DNA from 4 places in the Nonomuraea sp. NPDC049309 genome. Region 3 is predicted to be linked to each of the others. Evidence: riboswitches for the same ligand, from Rfam matches in the RefSeq annotation. Region 3 holds a riboswitch; each other region holds the start of a gene.

The links. Region 3 has a riboswitch for thiamine pyrophosphate ahead of ACGFIM_RS17675 (purine-cytosine permease family protein). Riboswitches for the same ligand answer to the same signal wherever they lie in the genome.
Region 1: it holds a riboswitch for thiamine pyrophosphate, as region 3 does, so the genes downstream of both, thiD (bifunctional hydroxymethylpyrimidine kinase/phosphomethylpyrimidine kinase) here and ACGFIM_RS17675 (purine-cytosine permease family protein) in region 3, are expected to answer to the same signal.
Region 2: it holds a riboswitch for thiamine pyrophosphate, as region 3 does, so the genes downstream of both, ACGFIM_RS09370 (FAD-dependent oxidoreductase) here and ACGFIM_RS17675 (purine-cytosine permease family protein) in region 3, are expected to answer to the same signal.
Region 4: it holds a riboswitch for thiamine pyrophosphate, as region 3 does, so the genes downstream of both, thiC (phosphomethylpyrimidine synthase ThiC) here and ACGFIM_RS17675 (purine-cytosine permease family protein) in region 3, are expected to answer to the same signal.

Annotation. Positions count from the first base shown of each region.
Region 1 covers NZ_JBICSH010000002.1:161,078-164,275, forward strand. Annotated here, with positions in the region: gene ACGFIM_RS14515 (hypothetical protein) at 1-288, shown strand, start outside; partial or broken gene ACGFIM_RS14520 (DNA polymerase domain-containing protein) at 292-1,242, opposite strand; TPP riboswitch at 1,291-1,386, shown strand; gene thiD (bifunctional hydroxymethylpyrimidine kinase/phosphomethylpyrimidine kinase) at 1,374-2,183, shown strand; gene tenA (thiaminase II) at 2,223-2,897, shown strand; gene ACGFIM_RS14535 (GxGYxYP domain-containing protein) at 3,108-3,198, shown strand, end outside.
Region 2 covers NZ_JBICSH010000001.1:2,089,953-2,093,150, forward strand. Annotated here, with positions in the region: gene ACGFIM_RS09365 (NAD(P)/FAD-dependent oxidoreductase) at 1-1,037, opposite strand, end outside; TPP riboswitch at 1,108-1,224, shown strand; gene ACGFIM_RS09370 (FAD-dependent oxidoreductase) at 1,212-2,618, shown strand; gene thiS (sulfur carrier protein ThiS) at 2,615-2,815, shown strand; gene ACGFIM_RS09380 (thiazole synthase) at 2,808-3,198, shown strand, end outside.
Region 3 covers NZ_JBICSH010000002.1:800,311-803,508, reverse strand. Annotated here, with positions in the region: gene ACGFIM_RS17690 (GPP34 family phosphoprotein) at 1-429, opposite strand, end outside; gene ACGFIM_RS17685 (Fpg/Nei family DNA glycosylase) at 497-1,375, shown strand; gene ACGFIM_RS17680 (rhodanese-like domain-containing protein) at 1,419-1,742, shown strand; TPP riboswitch at 1,796-1,912, shown strand; gene ACGFIM_RS17675 (purine-cytosine permease family protein) at 1,902-3,198, shown strand, end outside.
Region 4 covers NZ_JBICSH010000003.1:599,956-603,153, reverse strand. Annotated here, with positions in the region: gene ACGFIM_RS23380 (SDR family oxidoreductase) at 1-355, shown strand, start outside; gene thiC (phosphomethylpyrimidine synthase ThiC) at 352-1,905, opposite strand; TPP riboswitch at 1,898-2,010, opposite strand; gene ACGFIM_RS23370 (hypothetical protein) at 2,106-2,453, shown strand; gene ACGFIM_RS23365 (universal stress protein) at 2,464-3,198, shown strand, end outside.

The sequences.
Region 1 (3,198 bases), 640 kb from region 3:
GAGCTGCGCGTCCGGTACGGCGTCCACCTCGATCTGCGGGTGCCCCGCGAGCTGGTGACGGTGGTGCGGACCGGGCGGGCGTACCACCAGGGCGGCATGATCACCGTCGCGGGCGGGCGGCTGACCGTGGCGGTCTCCTCGCAGACGAACGTGACGGTCGAGCTGGCCCGGCCGGTCACCGTGGTGCGCCCGCTGGGCCGCCGCGCCGAGATCACCTCGATCCGGTTCTTCGCCCAGGATCCCGAGGCCGCGGCCGCCGCGCTCCGGGAGGGCGCCGGCACCGGCTGACCGCTACTCCCCGCGCCGCTCCCGCGCCCGCCGCTTGCCCTCGTGCATCGCCTGGACCCGCGCCACCGGGATCGTGTGCCCCTCCTCGACGAGGTCGGTGGGCAGCGGCTGCGGCGGCGGCATGTGCTCGGCCCACGGGTCGGCCCCGCCGAGCCGTGCGATCGCGGTGCGGATGGTGAAGTCGCCGGGGCGCACGCCGTCGAGGTCGTCCCACGCCACCGGGTACGAGACGGGCACGCCGGGGCGGATGCGCGGGCTGTAGGCGGCGGCCACGGTGGCGCCGCCCACCCGCGTGGAGTCGATGAACACCTTGCCCGCGCGGTCCTCCCTGATGAACGCGGTGGTGGCGAGCGCCGGGTCGAGCCGCTCGGCGCGGGCGGCGAGCGCGCGGGTGGCGGCGGCCAGGTCGTCCATCGCGGTGTCCGGCGGGACGGGCACGAAGACGTGGACGCCCTTGGCCCCGCTGGTCTTCACCGCCCCGGCCAGCCCGGAGTCGGCCAGCGCCTGCCTGACGAGGTGCGCGCCCCGCACGGCCAGCGCGAAGGAGTCCTCGGGCGGGTCGAGGTCGAGCACCATGTGCGTGGGGTGCTCGCCGGCGTACAGGGCCGGGTGGTATTCGACGGCCCGCTGGTTGGCGAACTACAGCAGCGTCCTGCGGTCGTCGCACAGCGCGTACGTGACCTGCCGCTGCGAGGAGCCCGCCCACACCCGCACCGAACGCACCCAGTCCGGGGCGTATCTGGGCAGGTTCTTCTGCATGAACGGCTGCTGGCCAGGGCGGACCCGCATGACGGAGAGCGGGCGGCCGCGCAGGACGGGGATGATGCGGCCGGAGACGGCGTCGAGGTAGTCGACGAGGTCGCGCTTGGTGGCGCCGGCGCCGTCGAAGAGCGGCTGGTCGAGGTTCGTCAGGGAGACGCCGTCGCGCGTCTCGTCAGCGGCCACCCGCCCCACGATGCCGATGCGCGGACGTGTGGTCAACGACCCGGGCTGTTAGAGTGAGCGTTTGACGCGGGGTGCCCGAAATGCCGGGCTGAGATCACACCCGTCGAACCTGATCTAGTTCGCACTAGCGAAGGGACGTCATGGCCGCTGACGCCGTACCCAAAGTTCTGACCATCGCGGGCACCGATCCGAGCGGCGGCGCCGGCATCCAAGCCGACCTCAAGGCCTTCTCCGCGCTCGGTGCGTACGGCATGACGGTCATCACCGCGCTGGTGGCGCAGACGACCACGGGCGTGACCGGCATCCACGAGGTGCCCGCCGACTTCGTCACCCAGCAGCTCGACACGCTGCTCACCGACGTGCCCGCCGACGCCGTGAAGATCGGCATGCTGGGCGACGCCGACCTGATCAAGGCGGTGGCGGCGGCGCTCGACACCTACCGCCCCACGTACGTCGTGCTCGACCCCGTCATGGTCGCCAAGAGCGGCGATCGGCTGCTGCCCGCCGACGCGGTGAGCGAGCTGCGCCGCACGCTGCTGCCGCGCGCCGACCTCATCACCCCCAACCTGCCCGAGGCGGCCGACCTGCTGGAGGAGCCGCAGGCGCGCGACCTGGCCGAGATGCACGAGCAGGCGGCCAGGCTGCGCGCGCTCGGCGCCCGCCAGGTGCTGCTCAAGGGCGGCCACCTCGACGGCGAGACCTGCGTCGACGTGCTGGCCACCCCCGAGGGCACGATCGAGCTGTCCGCCCCGCGCGTGCACACCACGAACACCCACGGCACCGGCTGCACGCTCTCCTCGGCGATCGCCGCGCTGCGGCCCAGGCACGACGACTGGCCGAGCGCCGTACGCGCCGCGAAGGACTACCTCACGGAGGCGCTGCGCGCCGCCGACTCGCTGGGCGTCGGCCACGGCCACGGCCCCGTGCACCACTTCCACAACATCTGGTAACGGCCCCCGCCGGGCAGGCCCCCTGTCGAAAGAGACGCGATGTTCTGCGATGACATCTGGCAGCGCACGTCCGACCTGATGCGCGCCATCCACGAGCACCCCTTCGTCACGGCACTCGGCGACGGCTCGCTCGACCGCGACACCTTCGTCTTCTACATGGTGCAGGACGCCCGCTACCTGGAGGCGTTCTCGAAGGCGCTGGCCGCCGCATCCGTACGCGCCGACGACTCCGCCGACGCGGCCTTCTGGGCGCAGAGCGCGCACACCGCGCTGGTCGCCGAGCGCGAGCTGCACTCCGGCTACATCGACGAGCTGGGCGATGCCGCCAAGGGCATCGCGACCTCGCCGACGTGCCTGGCGTACTCGTCGTTCCTGCAGGCCACGGCGCTGTCGGAGCCGTATCCGGTGATCGCGGCGGCGGTGCTGCCGTGCTTCTGGATCTACCAGGACGTCGGTACGGCGCTGCTCGCCAAGGCCGGCGACGACCCGGCGCACCCGTACGCGAAGTGGATCTCCACCTACTCCGACCCGGAGTTCGCCGCCTCCGTCGAGCAGGCCAAGGCGATCACCGACCGGCTGGCCGCCGCCGCGTCCCCGGAGACCCGCGAGGCGATGGCGCGGGCGTACGAGCGGGCGGCGGCCTACGAGTGGATGTTCTGGGACAGCGCGTGGCGGCGCGAGGGCTGGCCCACCGCCGAGTGGCTGGCTCCCTGAGCCCCGGCTCGACGGCTGTCTCGACCTCGCCATCGGCCCCTTCTCCTCGCGGATGGCGATGAGCCCGTTACGGCGGCACCGGCCGCCGTAACGGAATCCTCGCCTCATTTACACCATAGACAACAAACCTTCACATTGTTACGTTGCCTAGCGACGCGATGACAACGCTGTCATTCCTGGTCTCCCCCCGACGAGGAGCAGTGAACGCCGATGGTGTCCCGACGTGAATTCCTCCTGGCGAACGGCACGGTCCTCGCGGCCGGCGCGCTGGGACTCGGGTTCCCCGCCGCCCCCGCCTCCG
Region 2 (3,198 bases), on a different contig from region 3:
GTGAGCCCGTCGTCCGGAGTGAGCCAGACGGCCGACCACTTGCCTTCGGGCTCGCCCCGGTACACGAGCCGGTCGGCGCCGGTGTGGTGCCCGGCGTACTGGAGCATGTGGCCGAACTGCTCCGACCAGAAGTACGGCACCGGGTCGTAGACCGCCTCCTCCCCCAGCAGCGTCGCGGCGGCGACGTCGGGGGCGTTGAGCGCGGTGTCCCAGTGCTCGACCCGCATGCGGGTGCCCCAGCGGCGCGACCACCAGGCGGCGCAGTCGCCCACCGCGACCACACCGGGCAGCGAGGTGCGCAGGTGCTCGTCGGTGACGACGCCGTTGTGCAGGTCGATGTCGGCGTTCGCGAGCCATTCGACGGCCGGGCGCACGCCGATGCCGGTGACGACCACGTGGGATTCGACGAACTCGCCGCCCACCAGGCGTACGCCGCCCTCTTCGACCGACTCGACCATGGTGCCGAGCCGCAGATCGATGCCTTCGTACCAGGGGATCGTGCGCCCGCCGAGCTCCGTGCCGATCGCGGCGGCGAGCGGCGTCCGCGCCGCCTCGATGACCGTGACCGCGCAGCCCGCGCGGCGGGCGGCGGTGGCGACCTCCGCGCCGATCCAGCCCGCGCCGATGACCGTGACCCGCGCTCCGGGCACGAGCATCACGCGCAGCTCGTGGGCGTCGTCGAGGGTGCGCAGGACGTGCTGCGGGCCGTCGCCGGGCAGCCTGATGGGCTCGGCGCCGGTGGCGATGACCAGGCCGTCGTAGGGGAGCTCACCCTCGGTGGTCTCCACGACGCCCGCGCGCAGCGACGTGGCCGCGACGCCAGGCCGGAAGTCCACCTGGAGGGCGTCGAGGTCGGTGTCGATGAAGCTGGTGTCGGCCTCGCCCTTCAGCACCGCCTTCGACAGCGGCGGGCGATCGTAGGGGCGGTGGCGCTCCTGGCCGAGCAGCGTGATGCGGCCGCCGAAGCCGCGCCCGCGCAGGGCCTCCACCGTACGCACACCCGCGAGACCCGCTCCCACCACCACGACATGGTTCACGTTCATGACCATAACGGGGACCCTAAGGGGCCGGTGCGTGCGTCCCCTACCGAGGTCGTAGGCTGTGGACGGTAAGACGCGCGGGAGTCCGGCCGTGACCGGGCTGAGAGGAAGGCTGTGACGGGCCTTCGACCGCAAGACACCTGATCCGGATCATGCCGGCGAAGGGAGCGCATGATGGACGTGATCGTGGGCGGCGGGGTCGTCGGGCTGTCCGTGGCCTGGCGGCTCGCACGCGAGGGACGGCCGGTCACCGTGGTCGATCCCGCGCCCGCCACCGGGGCCTCCCACGCGGCCGCCGGGATGCTGGCGCCGGTGAGCGAGGTCACCTACACCGAGGCGCCGCTGCTGCGGCTGGGCCTGGCGGCGCTGAGCCGCTGGCCGGCCTTCGCGGCCGAGCTGGCCGAGGACGCCGGCCTTCCCGCCGGCGAGGTCTCCCCCGCCGCCTTGGCCCGCGGCCCCCGTTCGGCCGCCTCCGCGCCCCTCGGCGCGCACGCCCCGAAGGACCCGTCCGGCTCGGGCGGGCGTGGCTTCGCGAGCGCCGGGCCCGATGCGGGTGGGCGCGATTCCGCGGGCGGGCTGGATCTGCGGGCCGAGGGAACGCTGGACGTCGCGTTCGGCTCCGACGACCTGGCGATGCTGGACGAGCTGGCCGCGTTCATGGAGAAGCTGGACCTGCCGGTCGAGCGGCTGACCGGGCGCGAGTGCCGGCGTCTGGAGCCGATGCTGGCCCCCTCGGTGCGCGGCGGGCTGCTCGCGCCGGGCGACGCCTGGGTGAACCCGCGGCGGGTGACGGCGGCGCTGCTCACCGCTCTGGAGCGGCGCAGCGTTCCCCTGGTGCGGGCGCGCGTCAGCGAGCTGGTCCGTACGAACGGCGCCGTCACGGGCGTCCGCCTGGCGACACCCACCGGGGCACCGGCGACCGGCCTGCGCCTCGGCGGTCACCACGCCGGTGGACCGCCTGCCGCGCCGCACCCCGCGGAGACCGGCGGCCGCGCGGGCGCGGGTGCCGGTGACGCCGCCGGGCGGGCCGATCGCAGCGGCCGGGCCGGTGAGTGGGCCGACGGCGACGTGCTGGCGGCCGACCGGGTGGTGCTGGCGGCCGGGGCGTGGAGCGGTGAGCTGGCCGACGTGCCGGTGCGCCCGGTCAAGGGCCAGATCATGCGCCTGCGCTCGCCGCAGCCGCTGCTCACCCACTGCGTGCGCGGCACCGTTCACGGCTCGCCGGTCTACCTCGTTCCCCGGGGCGACGGCGAGCTGGTGGTCGGGGCCACGCAGGAGGAGCTGGGGTTCGACACATCGGTGACCGCGGGCGGCCTGTACGAGCTGCTGCGCGACGCCAGGGAGCTGGTGCCCGGCGTCACCGAGCTGGAGGTCGCCGACGTGGTCGCGGGCCTGCGGCCGGGCACCCCCGACAATCTCCCGGTCATCGGCCCGGCGAGGACTCCGGGGCTGACGTACGCGACCGGGCACCACCGCGGCGGGGTGCTGATGGCCCCGCTGACGGCGGCCATCCTGATGGGCGAGGAGAGCGAGCTGGCGACGCTGTGCTCGCCAGGGAGGTTTCAGGAAATTTCATGATTGTCACGATCAACGGGTCCGAGCGCGAGGTGGCCGACGGCACCACCGTGGCGGAGGCCGTACGGACGCTGACGACGGCCACCACCGGCGTGGCCGTGGCCGTGAACGACGAGGTGGTCACCCGCAGCGCCTGGGAGACGACGGCGCTCAGCGACCGTGACCGCGTGGAGGTGCTGACGGCGGTGCAAGGTGGATGAGCTGATCATCGCCGGTGAGAAGTTCTCCTCCCGGCTCATCATGGGCACCGGCGGCGCGCCCTCGCTGGAGGTGCTGGACCAGGCGCTGGCCGCGTCCGGCACCGAGCTGACCACGGTGGCGATGCGCCGGCTCGATCCGTCGGCGCGCGGTTCCGTGCTGGACGTGCTGAACAAGCGCAATATCAAGGTGCTGCCGAACACGGCGGGCTGCTTCACGGCGGGCGACGCCGTGCTGACGGCCCGGCTGGCCAGGGAGGCCCTGGGCACCAACTGGGTCAAGCTGGAGGTCATCGCCGACGAGCGCACGCTGCTGCCCGACCCGATCGAGACGTTCGACGCGGCGGAGCGGCTGGTGGCCGAGGGGTTCGTGGTGCTGCCGTACA
Region 3 (3,198 bases):
CGCGAGCACGGCCGCCGCCCGGCTCCTGACCTCGGCCTCGACCGCGGGATTCAGCTCCGGCCAGCGGGTGACGGGGAAGATCCCGAGCGCCTTCGTGCGCTCCATGGCCAGGACGCCGGCCCGCGCCAGGCGGGCGAGCAGGCGGCCGCGCAGGTCGTCCGACTTCAGCTTGCGCACCCACCACTCGGGGGTGCGCGGCCTGTCCCGCGCGATCAGCGATAGCGCGGCGTCCAGCTCCGCGTCGCCGAGCGGCTGGGGCGCGGCGACCGCCAGCCGCCTGCCGACCTTGGCGATGCGGCCGGCCAGCGCCAGCTCGGCCAGGACGCCGCCGCCCAGCGCCAGGTCGAGCTGGGCCGTGCTGATGAGGAACCTGCCCTGGTGCTCGCTGAGCGCCAGGAGGAGAAGTTCTTCGGCGATCGTCACGGTCATGCCTTCGACCCTAACGGCGTGATTTGGGGTTCCCCGGCCGGGTGCAAGCGGGACGTACGCTGGGGGCATGCCCGAACTTCCCGAGGTCGAGTCGCTCACCGGCTTTCTGCGCGAGCGGGCCGTGGGCCGCGCGATCGCCGGGGTCGACGTGGTGGCCGTTCAGGCGCTCAAGACGTTCGACCCGCCGGTCACCGCGCTCAACGGGCTGACGGTGACCGGCGTGGCCAGGCACGGCAAGTTCCTCGATCTCGACTGCGACGGGCTGCACCTGGTCGTCCACCTGGCGCGGGCGGGGTGGCTGCGCTGGCGCGACGACCTGTCGGGCGCGAAGCCGGTGCGGCCCGGCAAGGGGCCGCTGGCCGTACGCGTGCGGCTGGCGCCCGACGAGGAGGGCCTGGCGCCGGGGTTCGAGCTGACGGAGGCGGGGACGCAGAAGCGTCTTGCCGTCTATGTCACAAAAAATCCGGACGATGTGCCGGGCATCGCCGCTCTCGGCCCCGACCCGCTCGCCGAGTCGTTCACGGTCGAGGCGCTCAAGCGCATCGTCGGCGGCAAGCGCACCCAGATCAAGGGCCTGCTGCGCGACCAGAAGGTGATCGCCGGCATCGGCAACGCCTACTCCGACGAGGTGTTGCACGCGGCCAAGATGTCGCCGTTCAAGATCGCCGCGACGCTGACCGACGCGCAGATCGCCGACCTGCACGAGGCCATCGTGACCACGCTGCGCGACGCGGTCGAGCGGGCCCGCGGGCTGGCCGCCAAGGATCTCAAGGCGGAGAAGAAGTCGGGGCTACGGGTGCACAACCGTACGGGGCAGCCCTGCGACGTGTGCGGCGACACGATCAGGGAGGTGTCGTTCGCCGACTCCTCGCTGCAGTACTGCCCGACCTGCCAGACCGGTGGCAAGCCGCTGGCCGACCGCCGCCTGTCCCGCCTGCTGAAGTAGCCGGGCGGCCGGTGCACCGCCGCGCGCAGGCCATGATGGAGTCATGACCGTTCCTGAGATCGAGGCCAGTGCCGTACCCGCAGACGCTTACCTGCTCGACGTCCGCGAGCAGGAGGAATGGCTGGCGGGCCACGCGCCGCAGGCCGTTCACATCCCGATGACCCAGATCCAGGGGCGCGTGGACGAGGTTCCCGACGACCGCACGATCTACGTCGTGTGCCGGGTGGGCGGCCGTTCCCTGCAGGTCGCGGCCTGGCTCAACCAGCTCGGGCGCGATGCGGTCAACGTCGGCGGCGGCATGCAGTCGTGGGAGGCGGCGCGGCGGCCGATGGTCAGCGAAACGGGCCAGGAGCCTTTTGTGGCATAAGTCCCCCACTATGGCGACTTAGACGCCATTGAGGCATTATTGGGGCGCAAACTACAGATCGTCGCGGGAGCTCGGGGTCGCCGGGCTGAGAGGGCAGCACAACCATCCGCTGCCGACCGCCTGAACCTGTCCGGGTAATGCCGGCGTAGGGAGTGTGCGATGTCGCACGGCGTCGAAGAAGTACCTCTGACTCTTGACGGAGAGGCCCCCAAGACCCTGGGCGTGCTCGATCAGGGCGCGCTCTGGGCCAACCTCGGTGTCAGCCTGCTCGGCTTCTCCGGAGCGCTGCTGCTGCTCGACCCGCTGGGCGACGCCCCGCTGACGCTGGCCGCGGCGCTGATCGCCACCGTGGTCGGCAGCCTCATCGGCACCGCCATGGTGGGCCTGTCCGCCATCCCCGGCACGCACACGGGCAAGCCCGCGATGGTGCTGCTGCGCGGGTTGTTCGGCGCGCGGATCTCGTACGTGCCCACGGTGCTGAACATCATCCAGATGATCGGCTGGGGCGCCTTCGAGCTGTGGGTGATCGCCAAGGGCGCGGGCGCGATCTTCCCCGCGGTGCCGTACCAGGTGTGGGTGATCGTGGCGGGCGTGCTGACGGCGGCGCTGACCATCTGGCCGCTCGGCTCGATCCGGCTGCTGCGCCGCTACGTCACGGTCGGCGTGATCGTGGCGATGGTCTGGTTCACGGTGTTCTTCCTGCGCGAGGCCCCCTCGCCCGAGGGCGGGAGCTGGACGGCCTTCCCCGCCGCCGTGGACTACGTGATCGCGCTGTCGGTGTCGTGGGTGCCGATGGCGGCCGACTTCGCCCGGCACTCGCGCTCGGGCAAGGCCGCGTTCACCGGCGTGGTCGGCGGCTACACGCTGGCCCAGGTGGCCTGCCTGGGGCTGGGCGTGTACGCGGTGGCGCTGGCGGGCGCCGACGGCGTGCTCGCCGACCAGACGACGGTGTTCAACCCGTTCGTCGCGGTGCCGCTCGGCGCGCTGTTCTTCGGCATCCTCGTGCTGCGCGAGACCGACCAGTCGTTCGCCAACGTCTACTCCACCACGATGTCGCTGCAGAACCTCATGCCGCGGGTGGACCGGCGCATCCTGTCGACCGCCATCGGCGTGGTCACGATCGTGATCGCCCTGTTCGCGGACGTGAACTCCTACGGCGTGTTCCTCGGCGTGATCGGCGCCGTGTTCGTGCCGATGTTCGCGGTGCTCGCGGTCGACTACTTCGTGCTGCGCCGCGGCGAGGGCTGGAACACCGCCGAGGACGCACCCTCGCGCTGGTCGATGCTGGTGCCGTGGGCGCTGGGCTTCGCCGCGTACTGGCTGACCACCTCGACGCCGACCTTCGCCGCGTGGGACGGCTGGTGGGCCGGCGTGCGCGACGCGCTCGGCTTCGTACGGGAGCCGTGGATGAACGGCGCGCTGGGCGGCGCCTTGGTGGCCGCCCTGGTCACGCTGC
Region 4 (3,198 bases), on a different contig from region 3:
CGCGGCCGTCATCAACACCTCGTCGATCAACGGCCTGCGCGGCAACAAGTCGCTCATCGACTACGCCGCCACGAAGGGCGCGATCAACGCGTTCACCTACTCCATGGCCCAGAACCTGGTCGAGCGCGGCATCCGGGTCAACGCGGTGGCTCCCGGACCGGTGTGGACGCCGCTCATCCCGGCCACGATGCCGCAGGAGAAGGTGGAGACGTTCGGCGAGCAGGTGCCGATGGGGCGACCCGCCCATCCGGACGAGATCGCCCCCTCGTACGTGTTCTTCGCCTCCGACCGGCTGTCCTCGTACTACACGGGCGAGGTGCTGGCTCCGATCGGCGGCGAGACCTTGCCGGGTTAGCCCGCGTCGCTCACGTAGACCGTGCCGCCCAGGCGGCGGAACTCGGCCGCCTTCTCCGCGTAGCCGGCCTGCCTGATGTCGTGGCTGATCCGCATTGAGCAGAACTTCGGCCCGCACATCGAGCAGAAGTGCGCGGTCTTGGCGGGCGCGGCGGGCAGCGTCTCGTCGTGGAACGAGCGGGCCGTGTCGGGGTCGAGCGACAGGTCGAACTGGTCCTCCCAGCGGAACTCGAAGCGCGCGTCCGACAGCGCGTCGTCCCACTCCTGCGCCTTCGGGTGCCCCTTGGCCAGGTCGGCGGCATGGGCGGCGATCTTGTACGTGATGACGCCGGTCTTCACGTCGTCCTTGTCCGGCAGGCCGAGGTGCTCCTTGGGGGTGACGTAGCAGAGCATGGCCGTGCCGTACCAGCCGATCATGGCGGCGCCGATGCCCGAGGTGATGTGGTCGTAGCCGGGGGCGATGTCGGTGACGAGCGGGCCGAGCGTGTAGAACGGCGCGTCGTCGCAGAGCTCGCGCTGGAGGTCGACGTTCTCCTTGATCTTGTGCATGGGCACGTGGCCCGGGCCCTCGATCATCACCTGGACATCGTGCTCGCGCGCGATCTTGGTGAGTTCGCCCAGCGTGCGCAGCTCGGCGAACTGGGCCTCGTCGTTGGCGTCGGCGATCGAGCCGGGCCGCAGGCCGTCGCCCAGCGAGAACGACACGTCGTAGCGGGCGAGGATCTCGCACATCTCGGCGAAGTTCTCGTACAGGAAGCTCTCGCGGTGGTGCGCCAGGCACCAGGCGGCCATGATCGAGCCGCCGCGCGAGACGATGCCGGTCTTGCGGCCCACGGTGAGCGGCACGTGCGCGAGCCGCACGCCCGCGTGCACGGTCACGTAGTCGACGCCCTGCTCGCACTGCTCGATCAGGGTGTCGCGGAAGACCTCCCACGACAGCTCCTCGGGACGGCCCTTCACCTTCTCCAGCGCCTGGTAGATCGGCACGGTGCCGACGGGGACCGGGGAGTTGCGCAGGATCCACTCGCGGGTCTCGTGGATGTCCGCGCCGGTGGACAGGTCCATGATCGTGTCGGCGCCCCAGCGGGTGGCCCAGGTCATCTTCTCCACCTCCTCCTCGATGGAGGAGGTGACCGCGGAGTTGCCGATGTTGGCGTTGATCTTCACGAGGAAGTTACGCCCGATGATCATCGGTTCGGATTCGGGGTGGTTGACGTTCGCGGGGATGATGGCCCGGCCCGCGGCCACCTCCTCGCGGACGAACTCCGGCGAGACGCCCTCGCGTATCGCCACGAACTCCATCTCCTTGGTCACCAGGCCCCGGCGGGCGCAGGCGACCTGGGTGACCGGATGCCCGGCCGCCCGCCGCTCCTCGATCCACTCCGCCCGGCGGCGCGGCAGGCCCCGGCGCAGATCGGGCTCGTAGGAGGGGTCGGTGTACGGGCCCGAGGTGTCGTACAGGGTGACCGTCTTGTCGTTCGACAGGCGCACCTGGCGCATCGGGACCCGGAGCTCACCGCAGTAGATCTTGGAAAAGCGCGCGTCGCTCATCGCGCAAACTCCCTTCGCCGGCATTACCCGGAGCAGGTTCTGGCGGTCGGCGGCTCGCAGCCGTCCTCTCAGCCCGGTCTCCACCGGGCTCCCGCGTTCGGACGGCGGTGATCGTACCCGGGCCCGCCAAGGTCCCAAACCCGCCCGAAAAAGGTTTGATGGGTCTTCTCAGCGGTACGGACCCCATCAGGGGAAACATGATGAGAATCGCCGCTGTCGCAGGACTACTCGTCGTGATGGCCGCATCCGGCGCCACCGCCGCCGCCGGGGACGGCATGCAACAGCACGAGGTCAGCCAGGAGCAGTACGACATCCTGCTGGCTCAGTGCCGCTACTCCAATACCGGCAAGGCCAAGTGCCGCGCGAACGTGAGAGAGCTCTACCGCGTCGGCCGTACCGACCCCGCACTCGACTGCCGCACCTACGCCGGCGTGACCGTCTGCGGCACGCTCAAACTCAGCGCCGCCGAGCGCGCCTGCGTGCGCGACTCCGAAGCCAAGGGACTGTCGTTCCGGCGCGCCGAAGTGGAGTGCTACGTCCTGTCCTGAGGAGCCGAGCGTGATCATCGTAGGTGTGGACGGCTCCCGGCCCGGCCTCGAGGCGGCCGGCTGGGCCGCCACCGAGGCCGCGCTGCGCCAGGTGCCGCTGACCGTCGCCCACGTCGTGCCCGCGTGGGTGTGCGAGGAGGGCACCCCCGTCCGCTACGCCGAGGTCGCCCGGTGGATGCGCGAGGGCGCGCAGTCCGTGCTGACCTCCGCCAAGGACCGCGCGCTGCGCGAGCGGCCCCAGGTCCAGGTGGAGACCGTCCTGCTCCCCGGCGATCCCCGCGCGGCGCTGGTCGAAGCATCCGCCGAGGCCGAGCTGCTGGTCGTCGGGAGCCGCGGGCTCGGCGGCGTGCGCGGGCTGCTCGTGGGCTCCGTCGCGTACGGGGTCGTCGCGCACGCCGAGACGAACGTCGTCCTCGTCCGCGACCGCGCCGCCACGCCCGGCGAGATCGTCGTGGGCACCGACCTGTCCGCCCGCGCGGGCAAGGCCCTGGAGTTCGCCTTCGCCGAGGCCGAGCTGCGCGGGGCGCGGCTGCGGGTCGTGCAGGCGTGGGCCTGGCCCCAGCCGGGCGGCTTCGAACCCGCCGACAGCGACAGCGAGCAGGGCCATCTGCTCGCCCTGCAGAGCGCGCTCGTCCCGCTGCGCGCCGAGCATCCCGGCGTGGAGGTGACCGCCGAGGTGGTGCACGGGCATCCGGTCGACGTGCTGAAGGAGGCGGCGGCGGGCGCCGAGCTGCTGGTGGTGGGC